DNA from 3 places in the Dickeya ananatis genome. Region 3 is predicted to be linked to each of the others. Evidence: predicted binding sites of a transcription regulator. Region 3 holds the regulator's gene; each other region holds the start of a gene.

Region 1 (7,591 bases), 510 kb from region 3:
AACTGGCTGAAACGCTCGTATTGGCCCGGAGCAAAGTGATCCACTGCAAACACTTCGGACAACAACGCTCGCATGATGCCTGCCTGCTCTTTGATATTCAGCAGGTTGTAATACGCGGCGATCCGGCTAACCAGCCCACCTTCGGTAACCAGGTGGCTCATGTCACCGACCAATGCAATAAGGTCGCTGACGTTGGCGGTGTACCACCCGACAACTTGCGTGGTGGGGAGTGCGAAACCATCAACCTGGGAACGCAGTGAGGACAATGTTTGCAAGCGCTCCTGCAGGCGGCTTAGCCGCTGTGCAATATCACCAGCAGAGTCAGATAACACCAGCGCAGACCGGCTTTCCCACAACGCCGCCAGTGCTTTATCTGTTTCGCCTCGCTGCTCGCGTAACGGGTCGGCAAATTTCTGTCCTTTACTGCCAATGTAGCCTGAACTCATACCGCGTTCGCGTTGCAGGGCGTGTGCCGCATTGCCCGCTCGCTGCGCCAGTGTCAGTAACTGGGCAAACTGCACCATATCCTGCTCAGTATGACGCCGATCCAGTACGCCGTTAGTGGCGAACCACAACAGCGCAACCAGTAATGGCGTCAGCGCCATCGCAAACTTGTAACGGATAGACAGCGAGGATAAACGCAGCATAAATGGCCCTCAAAAAACACCAGAGATAATCAACCGACTGATACTCACTTCATTTACATTAAAGGGGAAGTGTTTGACAAAAAAACAAGAAAATCAGTAATACCGAGTTCTTATGATTCTATTCCCTGCCACACCGCATCGAAAAACCCAACAACAGTTTAAAGTGATTAACACATTTTGGCGTTCGGCAGGCTAACACAGGGTGGCAGCCCGTCACAGTGAGAAACGCCGCCACTACTCCCTCCTGGGATGAATAACTACCCCTTATGAGGTAGTCTCATGACTGATCTTGTTACCCTGCGGTAACAAGATGCAGAGATAAATACCGTGTTATCACAATTAATCGACACACAACGCCTGACAGTCTGCAGCGCTTCTGCCAAAATAGGCGCATTCCCCCGTAGTGAAAATGATGGATTTTCTGTACATGGTTGCAAAAATTATTGATGGTAAAACGATTGCGCAGCAGGTGAAGGACGAAGTTGCCGTGCGCGTGAAACAACGACTGGCTGAAGGTAAACGCGCACCGGGGTTGGCCGTCGTGCTGGTAGGCGATAACCCTGCCTCGCAGATTTACGTCGCCAGCAAGCGTAAAGTGTGTGAGGAAGTGGGCTTTGTTTCCCGCTCCTACGACTTGCCAGCCACCACCACCGAACCGGAACTGTTGGCGCTGATCGACGAACTGAATGCCGATACCGCCATTGATGGCATTCTGGTGCAGTTACCGTTACCGGCTGGCATTGACAACACCAAGGTGATTGAACGTATTGCCGCCGACAAAGATGTGGATGGCTTCCACCCGTATAACGTCGGCCGACTGTGCCAGCGCGCACCGTTGCTGCGCCCTTGTACACCACGCGGTATCGTCACGCTGCTGGAACGTTATGACATCAATATGTTCGGCCTGAACGCCGTGGTAGTCGGTGCGTCCAACATCGTCGGTCGTCCGATGAGCATGGAACTGCTGCTGGCGGGATGTACCACCACCGTCACCCACCGTTTCACCAAAGATTTACGTCATCATGTTGAACACGCTGATCTGCTGGTCGTCGCGGTGGGTAAACCGGGCTTTATTCCGGGCGAGTGGATCAAGCCGGGCGCTATCGTTATTGATGTCGGCATTAACCGACTGGAAAATGGCAAAGTCGTGGGCGATGTGAAGTATGATGAAGCCGCCGAGCGCGCTGCGTATATCACCCCGGTACCGGGTGGTGTCGGGCCGATGACCGTTGCCACGCTCATCCAGAACACCTTGCAGGCTTGCGAGGAATACCACGACACTCCGGCACAGGCATAACCCTCATGAACGTATTCCATCTGGATAAACACCCGCACGTAGAACTGTGCGATTTGCTGAAACTACAAGGCTGGAGCGAAAGCGGTGCCGCCGCCAAGCTGGCGATTGCTGCCGGTGAAGTGACCGTCGATGGTCAGACCGAAACCCGCAAACGCTGCAAAATCGTTGCCGGTCAGGTGGTTCAGTTTGGCAGAGAGTCGGTGACAGTGCAGGCCTAATCGCCCGTTTTCATGTTCACCAGAAACCGTAAAGGCCCGCAAATCGGGCCTTTACTTTAGCGATACGCTGTCGCGATTATTTACGCCGCCAGGATTATTTACGCCGCCAAATAGTGCCTTGTGGACCGTCTTCCAGCACGATACCCATTTCTGTCAGACGATTACGCGCCGCATCTGCCAGCGCCCAATCTTTAGACTGACGAGCATCGTTACGCTGTTTGATCAGCGCGTCGATCTCTTGTACTTCACTGTCATCCGCCTGCGCACCGCTTTGCAGGAATAATTCCGGGTCGTGTTCCAGTAAGCCCAGCACACCGGCCAACTGGCGCAATGCTGATGCCAGACCGTTGGCTGCCGCGACATCATCTGCTTTCAGACGATTGACCTCGCGGGCCATATCGAACAACACCGAATAGGCTTCTGGCGTGTTGAAGTCGTCGTCCATCGCGTCACGGAAACGGTGCTCGAACGCCTCGCCACCTGCCGCAGGTACCGACGCATTGGTGCCACGCAGTGCAGTGTACAGGCGCTCCAGCGACGCACGCGCCTGCTTTAAGTTTTCTTCCGTGTAGTTCAACTGACTGCGGTAATGGCCAGAAATCAGGAAATAGCGAATAGTTTCAGCATCATAGTGAGACAACACATCACGAACGGTAAAGAAATTATTCAGCGACTTGGACATTTTCTCCCGATCGACCATGACCATGCCGGAGTGCATCCAGTAATTGACATAATCGCCACCGTGCGCGCAGGTAGACTGGGCAATCTCGTTTTCATGGTGCGGGAACATCAGATCAGAGCCACCACCATGAATGTCGAAATGCTCACCCAGTTGCTTGCAGTTCATCGCCGAACACTCAATATGCCAGCCGGGACGACCATTGCCCCACGGCGACGGCCAGCTTGGCTCGCCCGCTTTAGACATTTTCCACAACACAAAATCCATCGGATTGCGTTTCACTTCGGTGATTTCCACCCGCGCACCGGCCTTAAGCTGCTCCAGATCCTGGCGGGACAACACACCATAGCCCGGTGCGGTATCCACTGAAAACATCACGTCGCCATTATCCGCCACGTAGGCATGACGACGAGCGATCAATTTTTCAACCAGTTCAATGATTTCTGCTATGTAATGCGTCGCACGAGGCTCTTCATCCGGGGAGAGGATATTCAGCGCGCGAAAATCGGTATGCATCTCGTCGATCATACGGTTGGTGAGTTGCTCGATAGTTTCGCCATTTTCCGTCGCACGCCGGATGATCTTGTCGTCGATGTCGGTGATATTGCGAACGTATTTAACGTCATACCCCAGATAACGCAGATAACGCGCCACCACGTCAAACGCCACGAAAGTACGCCCATGACCAATGTGACACAGGTCGTAAACGGTTATCCCGCACACATACATGCCAACCTTGCCAGCGTGAATGGGTTTGAATTCCTCTTTTTGACGACTCAGGGTATTAAAGATCTTTAGCATCAGGGCATTCCATGGTGTTCGCAGGAGTTGTGCATCGTTGTCTGCGGTACGCGTAATAAAGTCGGTTTTTATCCGGTTTTCGGACGTAGAGCCTATCCCAATAGGCGTCATTGGCGCAGCCAGTTTGGACACGGACAGCGCCAGACAACATGCAACGCATGTTGAACGGACAAAGCACTTTGTCCGACCCAAAGGGCGAGCGCAGCGAGTAAACCGGAGCGTACACATAGTACGTGAGGATTTCGAGCACTGCCCAGGGCCGAAATGGCAAGTAAAACAGCCTAATTGGGATAGGCTATTAGCTGCGTATTGAAACCTGAACCCTGCCCTATTGCAAGCGGGCGCACCTAATATTCGTCCTTCCCCCGCCGTTTCACATTTCATTCAGGCTAAAATGCATAAACCCGGCGATATCGCCGGGTTTATATACGATCACGTGCAACCGAATTGGCCAGCGATATAACGCTTAGCGCAAGCGCGGGTTACTCATCACGGAATACTTACCGCTGCCCAGCAGCGCAATCGCGATACCGGCAAAGAAATAAACCGCGACACCTTCTGCACCCCAGGCACCGGTTTTTTCCAGCATGAACAGTGCTGCTGGTTCCGCCAGCAACAAGGCAACAATCATCGTGAAGGAGAAAATAAGCGCGGCAGGACGTGTAAAAATGCCGAGGATCATCAGGATCGGCGTCACCACTTCACCCATGAATACACCGTAGGCGATAAAGCCCGGCAGGCCGTGAGCCGCCAGCATTCCCTGAATGGGGCCAACACCCGCGATCAGCTTATGAACGCCGTGGAACAGCATCAAAATACTGAATGACAGTCGCAGAACCAGCTTACCGAAATCCGGGTTGTCCAATAGCTGATTAATCCGGTCTACCATAATTTACCTACCTGTATGATTATTGAGTGAGCAACGTGTTAACGAGAGTGACTATCAACTACAACAAGAATATGTTTAGAAAGTAAAAAAACATATCAAAATGATACTAGTTATTGATTTAGAGCAAGAAAAATATATTTCAAATTAATTCACATAGTTTTATTTATGTTAATGAATTTATTTGAAATAAAATTCATTGCACATGGCTCATTGTGCCCCACACCACACCCTGTGCTGACTCAGCCATTCACTTATGTTATAAGAGCGCTCTTGGCGGCTTGGCGCCTCGGTGAATATCTCTCATTATTCTGTGTATTATGGCTAAGTAAGGTTCATCTATGATTACGTTTCATACCAACCACGGCGATATCGTCATCAATACCTTCCCGGAAAAAGCGCCGGTTACCGTGGAAAACTTCCTGAACTACTGCCGCAGCGGTTTTTACAACAACACGATTTTTCACCGTGTGATCAACGGTTTCATGATCCAGGGTGGCGGTTTCGAACCCGGTATGAGCCAGAAAAGTACCAATGCGCCGATCAAAAACGAAGCGAACAACGGTCTGGCCAACAATCGTGGCACGCTGGCCATGGCTCGTACCAACGATCCGCATTCAGCAACCGCACAGTTCTTTATTAACGTCGTAGACAACGACTTCCTGAACTTCAAGTCTGAAACCGTGAATGGCTGGGGTTACTGCGTATTTGCTGAAGTGGCAGAAGGCATGGATGTGGTTGACAAGATCAAAGCCGTTTCTACCGGCCGCAGCGGTATGCACCAGGACGTACCGAAAGAAGACGTGATCGTCACCAGCGTAACCGTTAGCGAGTAACGCCCGCGGTATGTCGACGCTGTTTATTAGCGATCTGCATCTGAGCGAACAGGAACCGGCGATCACCGCCGGTTTTCTGCGTTTTCTGCAAGAAGAAGCCCCCAACGCCGACGCACTCTACATCCTGGGCGATCTGTTCGACGCCTGGATTGGCGACGACGACCCTGCCCCGTTGCACAAGACAGTCGCACAGGCGCTAAAGTCACTGACAGACAGCGGCGTGCCTTGCTATTTCGCACACGGCAACCGCGACTTTCTACTCGGCAGACGTTTCGCCCACCAGAGCGGTCTGCAATTGCTCGCCACAGAAACCGTACTTGACCTCTATGGCCGACGCACCCTGTTATTGCACGGTGATACCCTGTGTACCGACGATCACGCCTACCAAAATTTTCGCCGCAAAGTCCATAACCCGCTTATCCAGCGACTTTTCCTGTGGTTGCCCTTGTCTTTTCGCCTGCGCATCGCGGCACGTATGCGCGCGGCCAGCCAGCGAGCCAACCAGCATAAATCCATGACGATCATGGACGTCAATGCGGATGAAGTGATTAGCCGCCTGCAGCACCACCACGCCACCTTGATGATCCACGGGCATACACACCGTCCGGCTATTCACGTTATCGATCAAGGCAGTGTAAAGGCTGAACGCGCGGTATTGGGTGCCTGGCATCAGGAAGGATCGTGGCTCCAGGTGACGCCTGATGACGTTCGTCTGATATCGTTTCCATTGTAACGCCCCGTTTACACTGATTTTCCCTGCTAACGGCCCATTTCATCGCCACGCAACCGTTTTCCTCCCTTCTGGCTCATGGTATGCTCTACGCCCTCGCGGCCTGTAGCTCCAGTTTCAGGTCGCTGTTGCATCGTGCCATGACCGTATCACTCATGTTCACTGTCATTGCACGTCATCAACATGAATCACCACCGCCATGCAAACCACAGGAGCATTACAGGCATGTCATCCAACGCTGCCCCGGCGAAAATCGCTATTGTCATGGGTTCAAAGAGTGACTGGGCTACCATGCAGTTTGCTGCAGAGATCCTCACCACACTGAATCTGCCTTATCACGTTGAAGTGGTTTCCGCGCACCGCACGCCAGACAAACTGTTCAGCTTCGCCGAACAGGCGGACCAGAATGGCTTTGACGTTATTATCGCTGGCGCGGGCGGCGCTGCTCACCTGCCGGGCATGCTGGCAGCCAAAACGCTGGTGCCGGTACTGGGTGTTCCGGTACAGAGCGCGGCACTAAGCGGTGTAGACAGCCTCTACTCTATTGTGCAGATGCCGCGCGGCATTCCTGTCGGCACTCTGGCTATCGGCAAAGCGGGAGCGGCCAACGCGGCCCTACTGGCCGCGCAGATTCTGGCGCGTCACGATAGCGCACTGGCAACCCGTCTGGCAGCCTGGCGTCAGGCGCAAACCGACGAGGTACTGAACCATCCGGATCCGAGGGAAGAGGCATGAAACCGGTTTGCGTACTGGGTAACGGCCAATTAGGCCGCATGCTGCGTCAGGCTGGCGAGCCGCTTGGCATCGCTGTCTATCCTGTCGGGCTGGATGCAGAACCGGAATCCGTTCCGGTGCAACACAGTGTTATCACCGCTGAAATCGAACGATGGCCGGAAACGGCGCTGACCCGCCAACTGGCGCAGCACGCCGCCTTCGTTAACCGTGACATCTTCCCGCAGTTGGCGGATCGCTACACCCAAAAGCAACTACTGGATGAGCTGGGTCTGGCCACCGCGCCCTGGCAACTGCTGGCTTCAGCGCAAGAATGGCCGGCTGTCTTCGCCTCACTGGGCGAACTGGCGATTGTTAAACGCCGCGTCGGTGGCTATGACGGTCGTGGTCAGTGGCGTATCCGCAGCGGCGAAAAGCACAGCCTACCGGATGAATGCTACGGTGAGTGTATTGTCGAGCAAGGTATCGCATTTTCTGGCGAGGTCTCACTGGTTGGCGCTCGCAGCGCGACAGGCGAATGCGTATTTTATCCACTGACTCACAATCTGCACGAAGACGGTATTTTGCGTACCAGTGTCGCGCTGCCGACCCCACAGCCCCACCTGCAGCAGCAGGCGGAACAGATGCTGTCAGCTATCATGCATCGTCTCGGTTACGTGGGCGTAATGGCCATGGAGTGTTTTGTGGTAGGCGATCGCCTGCTGATCAACGAGCTGGCCCCACGAGTGCATAATAGCGGCCACTGGACGCAAAACGGCGCGTCCA
Region 2 (7,591 bases), 630 kb from region 3:
CTCTGCATATTTCGGGGTCTTGCAAAAATGCACTCAGTGCAATATATTTATATGCACTCGGTGCACAATCTATCATCAAAGCCTGCCTGGACCCAAGCTGGAAGTCATTTTATGCGAGCCAGGAACATTCATAGCGTCGAAGCAGCATCTCGCAGAAAGTGCCTTCCTGCATCTCACGCAGGCCAGAGCAGAGTACACGTGCGCGAACTGGCAACCTCTCTCCACACGCTCGCTGCGAGGCATCAACAATTGTTCAGTCATCAACCCTGCAAGATCATCGTTTTTTTCAATTAGAACCTACCAACCATATTCAGGAGAACCTCATGAAAACGTCTTACCTCGGAGGCACGTTCACCCCGGCTGGCACTTCGTTATGTCTGAAGCGTATGGGCTATGGAACTATGCAATTGCCCGGCCCTCATGTGTGGGGGCCACCGCGTGATAAGGAAGCGGCTCTTGAAGTGTTGCGCAATGTAATAGCAATAGGCGCCAATCACATCGACACGGCCGAATTCTACGGCCCCGGTATATCTAACCAACTGATCCGCGAAGCGTTGTCGCCATATCCTGATGACCTGACGATCATAACCAAGGTCGGTTTCGTACGCGGTCAAGATGCGTCTTGGGTACCCGATCATACATCGGATGGACTCAAGCGCGCCGTGTATGAAAACCTCGCCAGTCTCTGCCTCGAAACTCTTGATGTCGTCAACCTAAGGCTCGGCGACCCTAATAGCCCGGATGATCGGTCGGTCTTAGAGCCGCTCCAAACGCTCATCGAGTTGCAGCATCAGGGTGTGATCCGTCATATTGGCCTGAGCAATGTTACTCCAACACAGTTTGCAGAAGCCAAATCGGTAGCGAAGATTGTTTGTGTCCAGAATCAGTACAATTTGGTCAAGCGAGACGACGACGATTTCATCGACTCTCTGGCAGCGGAAGGGGTGGCCTATGTTCCATTTTTCCCACTAGGTGGCTTTTCTCCCCTGCAATCGGCACTTCTTTCACAAGTGGCTGACGAGGTCGGAGCAACGCCGATGCAGGTTGCGCTAGCATGGCTTCTGCAGCGCTCTCCAAATATTCTCGTGATCGCGGGAACATCTTCTCCAGCGCATCTTAGAGAGAATTTCGCCGCCTCAGATCTCGTGCTGTCAGACGAACAGGTCGCGAAACTCAATAGCATTTCAGGGCAGGTCGATTAGTGAAGCTTTAGGCGGCTCAGTCTGATGCTAGTTCATCTGCTCTAGCCGCCATGAAGGTAGGCTTGATCAAACTCCCCCCTGAAAGCCAAAAGCCCGCAATTACGCGGGCTCCAGGGCATTTTTTGCTAGATCGTGCCAGTCTATGCCAGACGCAGGATCATTCCCACTCAATCGTTGCTGGCGGCTTACCAGAAACGTCGTATACCACGCGGGAGATACCGTCGACTTCGTTGATAATACGGTTGGAAACGCGGCCGAGGAATTCATACGGCAGGTGCGCCCAGTGCGCGGTCATGAAGTCGATAGTTTCGACTGCACGCAGCGAAACAACCCAGTCGTATTTGCGACCGTCACCCATGACACCAACGGAGCGTACCGGCAGGAACACCGTGAACGCCTGGCTGACTTTGTCGTATAGTTCCGCTTTGTGCAGTTCTTCGATGAAGATAGCATCGGCGCGACGTAGCAGGTCGCAATATTCTTTCTTCACTTCACCCAGCACACGCACGCCAAGACCCGGCCCCGGGAACGGATGACGGTACAGCATGTTATACGGCAGGCCCAGTTCCAGACCAATCTTGCGCACTTCGTCTTTGAACAACTCTTTGAGCGGCTCAACCAGACCCAGCGCCATATCATCCGGCAAACCGCCCACGTTGTGATGCGATTTAATCACATGCGCCTTACCGGTAGCAGAAGCCGCGGATTCGATCACATCCGGGTAGATAGTGCCTTGCGCCAGCCATTTCACATCGGTCAGCTTTCCGGCTTCTTCATCGAACACGTCAACGAAGACACGGCCGATGGTTTTACGCTTGGCTTCCGGGTCATCAATACCCGCCAGAGCTGATAAGAAACGCTCTTCCGCCGGAACATGCACGATGTTCAAGCCGAACTGGTCGCCAAACATTTCCATCACCTGCTCGGCTTCGTTCAAACGCAACAGACCGTTGTCCACAAACACACAGGTCAGGCGATCACCAATCGCACGATGCAGCAACAACGCCGTCACCGACGAGTCAACCCCACCGGACAGACCAAGAATAACCTTATCCTTACCAACCTGCTGACGGATACGCTCAACGGCGTCGTCGATGATTTTGGCCGGTGTCCACAGCGCTTCACACTGGCAAATATCACGGACAAACCGCTCCAGCATGCGCTGGCCTTGACGGGTGTGGGTCACTTCCGGGTGGAACTGCACGCCATAGAAACGTTTTTCTTCGTTCGCCATGATGGCATACGGGCAGGTATCGGTGCTGGCAACGGTGACGAAATCCGCCGGAATAGCGGTCACTTTATCGCCGTGGCTCATCCATACGTCTAACAATGGTGCACCACTGGCGCTGACGGCATCCTGAATGTCGCGGACCAACGCACTGTTGGATTTGACTTCAACCTGAGCATAACCAAACTCACGCTCGCTGGAGCCTTCCACTTTGCCGCCCAACTGCATCGCCATGGTCTGCATGCCATAACAGACGCCCAGTACCGGTACACCGGCCTGGAAAACATACTCCGGCGCACGCGGGCTATTAAACTCGGTGGTACTTTCCGGGCCGCCGGAAAGGATGATGCCATTCGGGTTGAACTCGCGAATTTGCGCTTCGGTGACATCCCATGCCCACAGTTCGCAGTATACGCCCAGTTCACGTACGCGACGTGCTACCAGTTGCGTGTATTGCGAGCCGAAATCCAGAATAAGAATGCGATGTTGATGAATGTTTTCTGTCATGAGAGGCGTATTCCACTAGGGAGCGAAAGAAAAATTGAACCCGGTAAGTTTACCGGGTTCGTAACAGTAAATCAGCCGGTAAGCGCTTAGCCCATGCGATAGTTCGGCGACTCTTTGGTAATGGTCACATCGTGGACATGGCTTTCCTGAATACCGGCACCGCTGATACGCACGAATTCAGCTTTGGTACGCAGCGCATCAATGGTCGCGCAACCGGTCAGACCCATGCAGGAGCGCAAACCGCCCATCTGCTGATGCACGATCTCTTTCAGGCGGCCTTTATAAGCCACACGACCTTCGATACCTTCCGGTACCAGCTTGTCAGCCGCATTGTCAGACTGGAAGTAACGGTCGGACGAGCCTTTAGACATCGCACCCAGCGAGCCCATGCCACGGTAAGATTTGAACGCACGGCCCTGATACAGTTCGATTTCACCCGGCGATTCTTCCGTGCCTGCCAGCATGGAGCCGACCATCACGCAGGCGGCACCCGCGGCGATCGCTTTGGCGATATCACCGGAGAAACGGATACCACCGTCGGCAATCACCGGAATCCCGGTACCTTCCAGTGCGTCGACTGCATCCGCAATCGCCGTAATCTGCGGTACGCCCACACCGGTTACGATACGGGTAGTACAAATAGAACCAGGGCCAATCCCGACTTTCACGGCACTGACACCGGCTTCGGCCAGCGCACGCGCACCGGCACCCGTCGCGACATTACCACCGATGATCTGCAAATCCGGGTATTTGGCACGGGTTTCACGAATACGCTGCAGCACCCCTTCAGAATGACCGTGTGAGGAGTCAATCAGCAAGACGTCCACGCCGGCGGCAACCAACGCGTCAATACGCTCTTCGTTACCCGCACCAGCACCGACTGCCGCACCAACACGCAGACGGCCGTGCTCATCTTTACACGCGTTCGGTTTACGTTCCGCTTTCTGGAAATCTTTTACTGTGATCATCCCAACCAGACGGAACTGCGCATCCACCACCAGCGCTTTTTCGATACGGCGCTCGTGCATTTTTTGCAGCACGACGTCGCGCGCTTCGCCTTCTTTGACCGTCACCAGACGTTCTTTCGGGGTCATTACCGCGCTGACCGGGCGGTCCAGATCGGTAACGAAGCGAACGTCACGACCCGTGATGATGCCGACCAGCTCATTACCGGTCGTGACCACCGGATAACCGGCAAAACCGTTACGTTCGGTGAGCGCTTTGACTTCACGCAGTGTCGTTTCTGGCGTTACCGTCTGCGGGTCAACCACCACACCGCTTTCATGGCGTTTTACGCGGCTCACTTCTTCCGCCTGACGCTCAATGGACATGTTCTTATGGATGAAACCAATGCCGCCTTCTTGTGCCAGCGCAATTGCCAGACCAGATTCGGTCACGGTGTCCATGGCGGCAGACAGCATAGGAATGTTCAAACGAATACGTTGAGTCAGTTGTGTGCTCAGATCAGCCGTGTTGGGCAGAACGGTGGAATGGGCAGGAACGAGGAGAACATCATCGAAGGTCAGTGCTTCTTTAGCGATTCGTAGCATGGCAATATCTCACCGGGATTGAGGATGGGAATTAGATAAAATATTGCCGCGGCATTATACAGGCCGAAATCGATTGCCTCCAGCATTTTTTTATAAAAACGCTTGCGAACGGCCCATTGACCGGTAGTATTGGTGGATTAACTCTCTGTTTTATTATTTGATCCGGGTCACAATGTCTTCATTGCCGTCATCCGCCATATTTACCGTCAGCCGCCTTAATCAGACAGTAAAACAGTTGCTGGAAGGTGAGATGGGCCAGGTTTGGCTCTCCGGAGAAATTTCCAATTTTTCCCAACCCTCCTCAGGACATTGGTATTTCACGCTCAAAGATGAGCGCGCTCAGGTGCGATGCGCCATGTTTCGCACCAGCAACCGTCGGGTGACCTTTCGGCCGCAAAACGGACAACAGGTGCTGATTCGCGCCACCATCACACTATATGAACCGCGTGGCGACTACCAGTTGCTGGCGGAAAGCATGCACCCGGCTGGCGATGGGTTACTGCAACAACAGTTCGAACAGCTGAAACAGCGTTTGTCGGCTGAAGGGCTATTTGACCAACACTACAAACAACCACTTCCCAAACCCGCCCGTCAGGTTGGCGTGATTACGTCTGCTAGCGGTGCGGCGCTGCATGACATTTTGCACATTCTACAGCGCCGTGACCCGTCGCTACCGGTCGTTATCTATCCGACAGCGGTACAAGGTGTGGATGCACCGGGTCAGATAGTGCGGGCTATCGAGCTGGCTAACCTGCGCGAAGAGTGTGATGTGCTGATTGTCGGTCGCGGCGGCGGCTCACTGGAAGACCTGTGGAGTTTCAACGACGAACGGGTGGCGCGGGCCATCTTCGCCAGCCGAATTCCGGTTGTCAGTGCGGTCGGCCACGAAACCGATGTGACTATTGCTGACTTCGTGGCGGACCTGCGTGCGCCGACGCCGTCGGCAGCCGCGGAACTGGTTAGCCGTAACCAGTTGGAGCTGCTGCGGCAAATTCGCGCCCAGCGCCAACGGCTGGAAATGGCGATGGATTATTATCTGGCACAGCGCCAGCAGCAGTTTGTCCGATTACAACATCGGTTACATCAACAGCATCCGCAACTCCGTCTGGCCCGCCAGCAAACCCAACTGATTCGGCTACGCCAACGTCTGGATGACGCGATCCAATTGCAACTGCGCCAACAAACGCGCCGTCAGGAGCGTCTCGCCCAGCGTTTGCAGCAACACCAGCCACAGTCACGATTGCATCGCGCACAACAACAGATACAACAGCTACGCTACCGTCTGCACCATGCGTTGGAAAAGCAACTTAGCCAGTATAAACAACAATTTGGCGAAGTCTGTTCCCATCTCGAAGCCGTCAGCCCGCTGGCGACGCTGGCCCGTGGCTACAGTGTCACCACCACTTCGGATGGCAAGGTCATGAAGCAAACGGTTCAGGTCACCAAAGGCGATAAACTGAAAACCCGGTTACAGGATGGCTGGGTCGAGAGTCAGGTAACTGAAATAAAAAAAGAATCTACTAAACCGCGTGCAAAACGTCAGCCGAAAAATATTCAGTGATTAGGCTATACTTATCGTGTCGTAATTGTGGTAGATCAGTGTTGAACATATGTTGCACCATACTGTCAGGCATAAGGAGATGAAGTATGCAATCCGCCCGTAGCATCATTCCGCCCTACATTCTGCATCGCATCATTAATAATGGATCAGATGAAGAGCGTCGTTGTGCGCAACACACTCTGATGCACGTGCAATCTCTGATGGTGGCTCCGGTCGTCTACCCTGATGAGCACGAGGAGCGCCCCGCTGGTCAGGTACAGCGCGACATCTATGATGCCGAGCACCAGCAGGCATTACCGGGCAAGCGGATTCGGGCAGAAGGTCAACCAGGAAACGGGGATGTTGCTGCTGATGAAGCCTACAATTATCTGGGTATCACCTACGACTTTTTCTGGAAAATCTTTGGTCGCAACTCACTGGATAATAAAGGGTTACCACTGACTGGCAGTGTTCACTACGGCAAGGACTACCAAAATGCCTTCTGGAATGGACAACAGATGGTATTTGGTGACGGCGACGGTAAGATTTTCAATCGTTTCACCATCGCACTGGATGTCATCGCCCATGAGCTGTCGCACGGCGTGGTAGAAAGCGAATGCAATCTACTGTACTTTCGCCAGTCCGGTGCACTCAACGAATCACTCGCCGACGTATTTGGTTCGATGGTCAAACAATACTACCGCAACCAGAAAGTACAGCAGGCAGATTGGATTATTGGTGAAGGGCTACTGGCTGAAGGTATTGACGGTAAAGGGCTACGCTCGCTGTCCCGCCCCGGCACCGCCTATGACGATTTGCTGCTGGGTACCGACCCACAACCCGCCCATATGCGTGACTTCGTCAACACCCGTGAAGATAACGGCGGTGTGCATCTGAATTCGGGGATCCCCAGCCGTGCCTTCTACCTCACCGCAATGGCGCTGGGGGGCTATTCCTGGGAAAAAGCCGGCCAAATCTGGTACGACACCGTGTGCGACAAAGATCTACCGCAGAACGCCGATTTCTCCATCTTTGCCAGATTTACCGTAGAGCACGCGAAGCGTCGCTTCAATGAAGCGGTTGCTGATGCCGTGCTGCGAGCCTGGCACCAGGTTGGGATTGATACGGGAATCATCAATGAGCACGAACAGGAATAACCTGCCGGATTTAACGGACGATGTGATTATTGAGCTGGCACGCGAAGGCGGTTTTGCCTGGATCCCGAAACTGGCTGGCCCGCGTCGCTTTGCGTTGGCAGAAGTACCCGCAACACAAAAAGAAAGAATCCGTGCCGTGCTGCATGACGCCCTGCCTGCAGCACAGGAACCAGGTCAACCTGGTTCCCCTGGCCGTGGTGATCAGTTCTACTACCGAATCCATATTCACTACTGCAATACGCAGGATAGCCGCCAGGCTGACTGGGTATTGCTGATCCCCGAACAGCATGCCTCGTCCGAACTGGAAGCCCTGTGGCGTGATGGGCTGGATGACGAGCCAGCCGTCTGACTGCTACAGCACTACAGCGGCTGGTAACGTACCACCACACGGGAACGCGAAATCAAGC
Region 3 (7,591 bases):
AGTCTCTTTAATCAACTTTTGCAGTTCGCCGCGCTGATACATCTCAATCACGATGTCGCAACCGCCAACCAATTCACCATCCACCCACAACTGCGGGAATGTCGGCCAATTGGCATATTTCGGCAATTCGGCGCGGATATCCGGGTTCTGCAAAATATCTACATAGGCAAAACGTTCGCCACACGCCGACAACGCCTGTACTGCCTGAGCAGAAAAACCGCAGCTTGGCAGTTTGGGAGAGCCTTTCATGTACAGCAGAATCGGGTTTTCAGCAATCTGGCGCTGAATTTTTTCAAGTGTCGTTGTCGTCATTCTATTGCTTCCTCAAGCGCGTGATGAACGGCCCTTCAGGACCGCTCATATGACTCGCGGCAAACCGTGGCATACCGCTTCTTTTGTTTTGTATTCTAACGATAGCGACGGCCACAAAAAAACGCTATCTTTTATAGGGTTTTATCCGGGCGACGCGTAACGGTACAAAGCGACGCCAAATCGCCTGATAATTAAGCAGCAAACGCTGTTGTTAACGTTTTCTCACTATTTTGTAGTAGGATTATTCTATCTCCCGCTTTTTTATCAGGTCATTTTCGGGAATACTGTGAAGATTGAACGATTGAGGACAACATTCGGTCAGAACTATCATGCGGTTATTTATTACGCTCTTTTTATTATTTTTCAGTAATCTATTTTCTGGTCTGGCGCTGGCTAATCCGCATGGCGGTGCAGTGTTACCTCGCAAATCTGGCGTAGAAACGGCAAATAAAGCGCTTGATGAATCCAAAAAGAACAAAGTTACCAAAAACGCCAACAAAAAAGGTGCGGAGCCGACGCACGGCAAAAAACCGGAGAAAAACGCGAAGTCTACGCCAGCCAAAACCGTAGCCAGCCATGATAAAAATGCAAAGTCGCACAATGACAAGAAGTCTGCGGACAAAAAGTCGGTGGCGGCCGTAGCGCATTCCCCTCATACAAAATCGCAGCCTGAGAAAAGCACGCATACTGCCAGTACTCATACCACTAACAGTGCTCATGCAACTAAAGCGGTATTAGCTAAAACGGCAAAAAAAGAAACAACAAAGAAAGAGACGCTGGCGCAAGCTAAAACCAGCCACAAAGCCCATGAGCTGGCGGTGGCTAAAAGCGCACACAAAAAAGGTAAAGCGGCGGTCGACGAAGAAGATGAGGTAGCGGCCACATCTTCACATGGTAAAAGTAAGAAAGGTAAACACGATAAAGCGGCGCTGACCATCAGTGCTGCTCACCAAAAACGCTATCAGCACGCTAAATTGACTGCCATGAACAAGCTGATGAGCCAAATCGGTAAACCTTATCATTGGGGCGGTTCAACACCTTATTCAGGTTTTGATTGCAGCGGGCTGGTGTATTACGCCTATAAAGATGTGGTAAAAATCCCGATTCCGCGCACCGCCAATGAGATGTTCCACCTGCGTGACGCGGCTCCCATCAAGAAAAGCGAACTGGAAAGTGGCGACCTGGTGTTCTTTCGTATCACCAACCGCGGCGCTGCCGACCACGTTGGCGTCTACCTGGGCAATGGCCGTTTCATCCAGTCACCGCGATCGGGTTCCGATATCAAGATCAGTAAATTGAGTGAAGATTACTGGCAGGATCATTATGTCGGCGCTCGCCGCGTGGTGACACCGAAGACCATTCGCTAACAGTGATTCGCCAGATAATCACCGGCTAAACGACCTAATGAATAACGAGAAAAGGGGCACTAGCCCCTTTTCTGTTTTCTTTTTCTACACCGGCGATCTGCTATCAGTTCAATACCGCAGTGAAACCAAAGACAATGATCACCGCCAACGCAACCAACGTACTACACAGTGACATTTTCAAATTTGTATCCATCGTATTCTCCTGTATGTGACTGATGATCGCCGTCATCCCGTTACGTCTGAATCAGCACCGTATCCCGGCGGATGGGGAAACACACAAAGTATAGGTCTATTATGACCCGACTGAAGTCAAAAAACCGGTTTCTGCGTCACAGAGATAACACAAATTGCCTCTTCCCCTTTCGCTCTAAATCGGCCAAAATCCGCAGTTTACCGTGTACACTGCGTTGGTCGAAGCGTCAGCCCTCCCTTCAAGCTACACACCTCGGCATGTCTCCTACTGAAATGTTGCCTTGTTGTCCAGCAGGAGCAAAATTCACGCAGGCAAACGATTAACAACATATTTACTGCTGTAACAGACCCACGACTGTAACAGATGAGTTCAGGAGTCACTTTAGATGGCAACGATTAAAGATGTGGCAAAACGCGCAGGCGTTTCAACCACAACCGTATCACACGTGATTAATAAAACACGTTTCGTCGCCGAAGAGACCAAGGCTGCGGTACGCGCAGCTATTGATGAATTGCATTATTCACCCAGTGCGGTGGCCCGAAGCCTGAAAGTCAACCACACCAAATCCATCGGACTGCTGGCCACCTCCAGCGAAGCCCCCTATTTCGCTGAAATTATCGAAGCGGTGGAAAACAGCTGCTACGCCAGAGGCTATACGCTGATTCTGTGTAACTCTCACAATAATCAGGATAAACAGCGTGCTTATCTGTCCATGCTGGCGCAAAAACGTGTTGATGGCCTGCTGGTGATGTGTGCCGAGTACCCGCCTGAACTGCTGTCAATGCTGGCGGATTATCGCCACATCCCGATGGTCGTCATGGATTGGGGCGGAGCTCACAGCGATTTCACCGATACCATTGTTGATAATGCGTTTGCCGGTGGGTATATGGCCGGTCGTTATCTGATTGAGCGCGGGCACCGCGATATCGGCGCCATCCCCGGATCTCAGGGGCGCAATACTGGCAGCGGGCGTTATCTGGGCTTTCTGAAAGCGCTGAAAGAGGCGGATATTCCTCTACGTGAAGAGTGGGTGGTTCAGGGTGACTTTGAACCCGAATCAGGCTACAAAGCCATGCACCAGATTCTGGCGCAAAAACAGCGACCGACGGCGGTATTCTGCGGCGGCGATATTATGGCTATGGGGGCGATTTGTGCAGCGGATGAACTGGGCCTGCGTGTACCGCAGGATATTTCGGTGATCGGTTACGACAATGTGCGCCACTCCCGCTATTTTACGCCAGCGCTCACGACCATTCATCAGCCTAAGGAACGACTGGGACAAGCGGCATTCTCCATGTTGCTTGACCGCATCACCAGCAAACGCGAGGAAGCGCAAACCATCGAAGTCCACCCGACGCTGATCGAGCGTCGTTCTGTTGCCGACGGTCCATATCTCGATTACCGCCGTTAATGAATTAGCCAGACGATTTCGTTATCACTCGCAGGTGTGTCAACCGCCGCCATACCGCGCTGTAAAGCGCCAAAGCGTGCCTCCCTGGCACCCTAATATAGAACGCAATGTGCTGCTTTAGCCCGATGAATCTTGTCGACGGGTTAAAGCAGTCATACACTTGTCACTGTCATTGACGACAATAACCATGATCAGACGATGCTTTTAGCAGTACGCATCGCCTTACTTTTTCTACCCCACTAATGACTGTTGCACCGTTTGTCACGGCCGGGGTAGACGCCTTTCGTGTCGGCTTGTCTCTTATTTTCCTCTGAGGCTCTCAGGGATAGACGATGACGTGTGGAATGGGTACATCGAATACCCTCCCCATCGCCATAGTTGTCTGGTTTATCCCGTATAACGCATGTATCTGGCAAGGTAGGGAGAAGTTATGAGTTCATCTTATGTGGAGGATCTGGGTACCCCCAGTCAACCCTGGTTCCAACTGGTTAATGAAATGTTATCGGCCGCTGATATCGCCATTAACGGTTCGCGACCGTTTGATATTCAGGTCAAAAACCCTGAACTGTACAAGCGCATATTGCGTGACGGGTCACTGGGTCTGGGCGAAAGTTACATGGATGGCTGGTGGGAATGTGAACGGCTGGACATGTTTTTCCACCGTGCGATACGCGCCGGGCTGGAGAAGCAACTGCCCCAGCGTTGGCAGGATACGCTACGGATACTGATGGCGCGCCTGACCAATCTGCAATCGCGTCGGCGGGCATGGATTGTGGGTAAGGAGCATTACGACCTCGGTAATGATCTTTTTAGCCTGATGCTAGACCCGTACATGCAGTACTCCTGTGGTTACTGGAAACAAGCCGAAACCCTGGAGCAGGCACAACAAGATAAGCTGCGCCTCATTTGCGAGAAATTGCAGTTACGCCGCGGGATGACACTGCTGGATATCGGCTGCGGCTGGGGCGGTCTGGCTGAATTTGCCGCCCGCCATTACGGTGTTAGCGTAACCGGTGTGACTATCTCCCGCGAGCAACAGGCATTGGCGCAGCAGCGCTGTCAGGATTTGGATGTCACCATTCTGCTACAGGACTACCGCGATCTGAATCGGCAGTTTGACCGTATCGTTTCCGTCGGCATGTTCGAACATGTCGGCCCGAAAAATTACGATACCTACTTCCAGGTGGTCAGAAAAAACCTCAAATCCACCGGCCTGTTCCTGTTGCATACCATTGGCGCAAACGAAACCAGCCTGAAGGTTGATGCCTGGATAGACAAATACATCTTCCCTAATGGCTGTTTACCCTCAGTGCAGCATATCGCCCAGCACAGCGAGCCTTATCTGGTCATGGAAGACTGGCACAATTTCGGCGCGGACTATGACCGAACCCTTATGGCCTGGCACGAGCGCTTCCAGCAGCACTGGCCCACCTTGTCAGCACGCTACCCCGAGCGCTTCCGGCGGATGTTCAGTTATTACCTTAACGCCTGTGCTGGCGCGTTTCGCGCACGCAACATCCAACTCTGGCAGGTGTTATTCAGTGTCGAAGGAATTGAAGGCGGCATGCGCGTGGCGCGATGACTGGGTGGGCGGCATATCGCCCACGCTCCCCCACCGCTCTCGCCCACGAGGGAACATCTACAAACAAAAACCGGCAGTCAGGCTGCCGGTTTTTATTATGAATAACAGGAATAACGCGTACTCAGACGCCTTTTATTCCCCCAACTATTCACTCTTCGCGGCAAGCTCTGCCGCCAGCGCTTGTTGTTGCTCTGCCTGACGAGCCATAACACGCTCAACCGTGTCGATAATAGCCTGAGTCTGCGGGTCAATTTCGATATTGATACGGTCGCCCAGTCGTTTTTGCCCCAGTGTCGTGCGTTGCAGGGTTTCTGGAATCAGGTGTACACAGAAACGACTGCGGGTCACTTCACCGACCGTCAGGCTGATACCGTCAATACCAATAAATCCTTTGTGCAACACATATTTCATCTGCGATTCATCAGACAAGCGGAACCAAATCTGATGATTATTTTCCGATGTCAGAATTTTCACTATTTCTGCTGTACACATGATATGACCAGACATGACATGCCCGCCAATCTCATCGCCATATTTGGCTGCACGCTCCACATTAACCCGATCGCCGACTTTCACGTCACCCAGATTGGTCAACCGCAGAGTCTCTTTGATCAGATCAAAACTCACCCGATCACCGTCGATATGGGTGACAGTCAGACAGCAACCGTTGTGTGCTACGGATGCGCCCGTTTCCAGTCCCGGCAACAGTTCGGGGGGCAGTTGAACGACATGGGTGCGGAAATTGGGTTTTTCATCGACGGACACGACGGTCGCCGTGCCCTGAACAATACCGGTAAACATGGTGTTGAGCTTGCCTCCTAATCAGTAATAGGCGTGAACGCCCCATGACAGCGGAGCAGCCGACGCCCGACAGTGGCGACGTTCACTTATGTCTGGCAGTTTGCACCATATCATCAGGAAAACCAAACGGGATCATTCTCTGTCAGTCAATCATTGGTTTACTGTTGGCAAATAGTTACAATACTTCATCTTTTTTCGTAAAAATAAAGGATGATTGCCTTTCTCTCCTCATTAGAGATCTCTCTCCATCCTGCATTAGGAAGGTGTTTTCGTGCAGAAGTACTTATCAGAAGCCTGTCATTTGCTGGCGCTGGCTATTCCGGTCATCATCGCGCAAGTATCACAAACCTCAATGGGTGTGGTGGATACCATCATGGCAGGCTCCTACAGCGCCACGGATATGGCCGCCGTAGCCGTAGGGACATCCATCTGGTTGCCTGTCATTCTGTTCGGCCACGGTTTGCTGATGGCGCTAACCCCCGTCGTAGCGAACCTCAACGGTTCCGGACGTCGAGACCGCATCGCGCATCAAACCCAGCAAGCCTTTCTGCTGGCGACAGGCATTTCCATCCTGACCATGGTGGTGCTTTATCAGGGGAAATACGCGATCAACCTGATGCATGACGGCGCGCCGGAGCTGGCTGACAAAGCGGTGAATTATCTGCATGCGTTGCTGTGGGGCGCGCCCGGTTATCTGTTCTATCAGGTATTGCGCAGTCAGTGCGAAGGACTATCCAAAACCAAGCCAGGTATGGTGATCGGCTTTATCGGCCTGTTGATTAACATCCCCATCAACTACGTGTTTATCCACGGTAAACTCGGCATGCCGGAACTGGGTGGTGTCGGCTGTGGCGTGGCGACGGCCTCCGTATACTGGATAATGATGCTGATGATGGCGATATATTCCCGCCACGCTTACTGGCTGAAAGATATCCGCCGGTTCAACACCCCGTTAAAGCCGGATTGGACGGTACTCCGGCGTTTGTCCGGTCTGGGGTTGCCGATAGCACTGGCGATGTTATTTGAAGTGACATTATTCGCCATCGTCGCCCTGCTGGTGTTGCCACTCGGGGTCGTGAATGTGGCAGGACACCAGATTGCGCTTAATTTCAGTTCACTGATGTTCGTACTGCCGTTGTCGGTGGGTGTTGCCGCAACCATTCGTGTCGGCCACCGCCTGGGAGAAGGCTCGGCACCCGCCGCCCGGGTGGCGGCACGCACCAGTATTGCGGCCGGTGTGTTGCTGGCTATATGCACCGCTATCTTTACTATTACGCTGCGTGAACCTATCGCCATGCTGTACAACAAAAACCCGGATGTCGTGGCGATGGCATCGCATTTGATGCTGCTGGCAGCGGTCTATCAGATTTCTGATGCCGTGCAGACCATCGGCAGTGGCGTCTTACGTGGCTACAAGGATACGCGCGCTATCTTCTTCATCACGTTCATCGCTTACTGGTTGCTGGGGTTGCCCAGTGGTTATGTGCTGGCGCTAACCGACATCGTGGTGCCACGTATGGGGCCTGCGGGATTCTGGTGGGGATTTATCATCGGCCTGACCTCCTCCGCCACCATGATGGTACTGCGGATACGCTGGGTACAGCGCCAGTCGCCAGATCGTATTCTGGCACGAGCCGCACGATAAAGACGTCAGAGCGCCGAAAAAAGCGGCGCTCTGTCTACAAGCTCGTCAATCAGTGAGATACAACGGGAATTTTGCGTTTTTCTCCTTGCAAGCGTCCATCCAGCCCGTTAATATTCGTCCCCGCTGTCGCCCTGACAGCGACTGATAAAAATAATGCGTTCATAGCTCAGTTGGTTAGAGCACCACCTTGACATGGTGGGGGTCGTTGGTTCGAGTCCAATTGAACGCACCATTTTTCAGGCATTAGCCTTACGCTAATGTGCACGTTGCGACCGTAGCT

The links. Region 3 encodes PurR, which represses purine synthesis genes. Its sites were predicted from a motif close to CANGCAAACGTTTGCNTG; they were not measured.
Positions count from the first base shown of each region.
Region 1: the regulator PurR is predicted to act here: its motif matches at 6,144-6,161, upstream of purE (5-(carboxyamino)imidazole ribonucleotide mutase).
Region 2: the regulator PurR is predicted to act here: its motif matches at 4,550-4,567, upstream of guaB (IMP dehydrogenase).

Region 1 covers NZ_CP040816.1:904,500-912,090, reverse strand. The annotation lists gene FGI04_RS03990 (methyl-accepting chemotaxis protein) at 1-647, opposite strand, end outside; gene folD (bifunctional methylenetetrahydrofolate dehydrogenase/methenyltetrahydrofolate cyclohydrolase FolD) at 1,075-1,944, shown strand; gene ybcJ (ribosome-associated protein YbcJ) at 1,950-2,162, shown strand; gene cysS (cysteine--tRNA ligase) at 2,257-3,642, opposite strand; gene FGI04_RS03970 (DoxX family protein) at 4,109-4,531, opposite strand; gene ppiB (peptidylprolyl isomerase B) at 4,870-5,364, shown strand; gene FGI04_RS03960 (UDP-2,3-diacylglucosamine diphosphatase) at 5,375-6,097, shown strand; gene purE (5-(carboxyamino)imidazole ribonucleotide mutase) at 6,320-6,829, shown strand; gene purK (5-(carboxyamino)imidazole ribonucleotide synthase) at 6,826-7,591, shown strand, end outside.
Region 2 covers NZ_CP040816.1:783,393-790,983, reverse strand. The annotation lists gene FGI04_RS03570 (aldo/keto reductase family oxidoreductase) at 324-1,202, shown strand; gene guaA (glutamine-hydrolyzing GMP synthase) at 1,360-2,937, opposite strand; gene guaB (IMP dehydrogenase) at 3,024-4,487, opposite strand; gene xseA (exodeoxyribonuclease VII large subunit) at 4,660-6,048, shown strand; gene FGI04_RS03550 (M4 family metallopeptidase) at 6,135-7,184, shown strand; gene FGI04_RS03545 (protealysin inhibitor emfourin) at 7,165-7,533, shown strand; gene FGI04_RS03540 (zinc ribbon domain-containing protein) at 7,545-7,591, opposite strand, start outside.
Region 3 covers NZ_CP040816.1:1,415,113-1,422,703, reverse strand. The annotation lists gene FGI04_RS06155 (Grx4 family monothiol glutaredoxin) at 1-312, opposite strand, end outside; gene FGI04_RS06150 (C40 family peptidase) at 642-1,679, shown strand; gene cydH (cytochrome bd-I oxidase subunit CydH) at 1,783-1,872, opposite strand; gene purR (HTH-type transcriptional repressor PurR) at 2,258-3,283, shown strand; gene cfa (cyclopropane fatty acyl phospholipid synthase) at 3,714-4,865, shown strand; gene FGI04_RS06130 (riboflavin synthase subunit alpha) at 5,010-5,666, opposite strand; gene FGI04_RS06125 (MATE family efflux transporter) at 5,938-7,311, shown strand; tRNA gene FGI04_RS06120 (tRNA-Val) at 7,467-7,543, shown strand; tRNA gene FGI04_RS06115 (tRNA-Val) at 7,580-7,591, shown strand, end outside.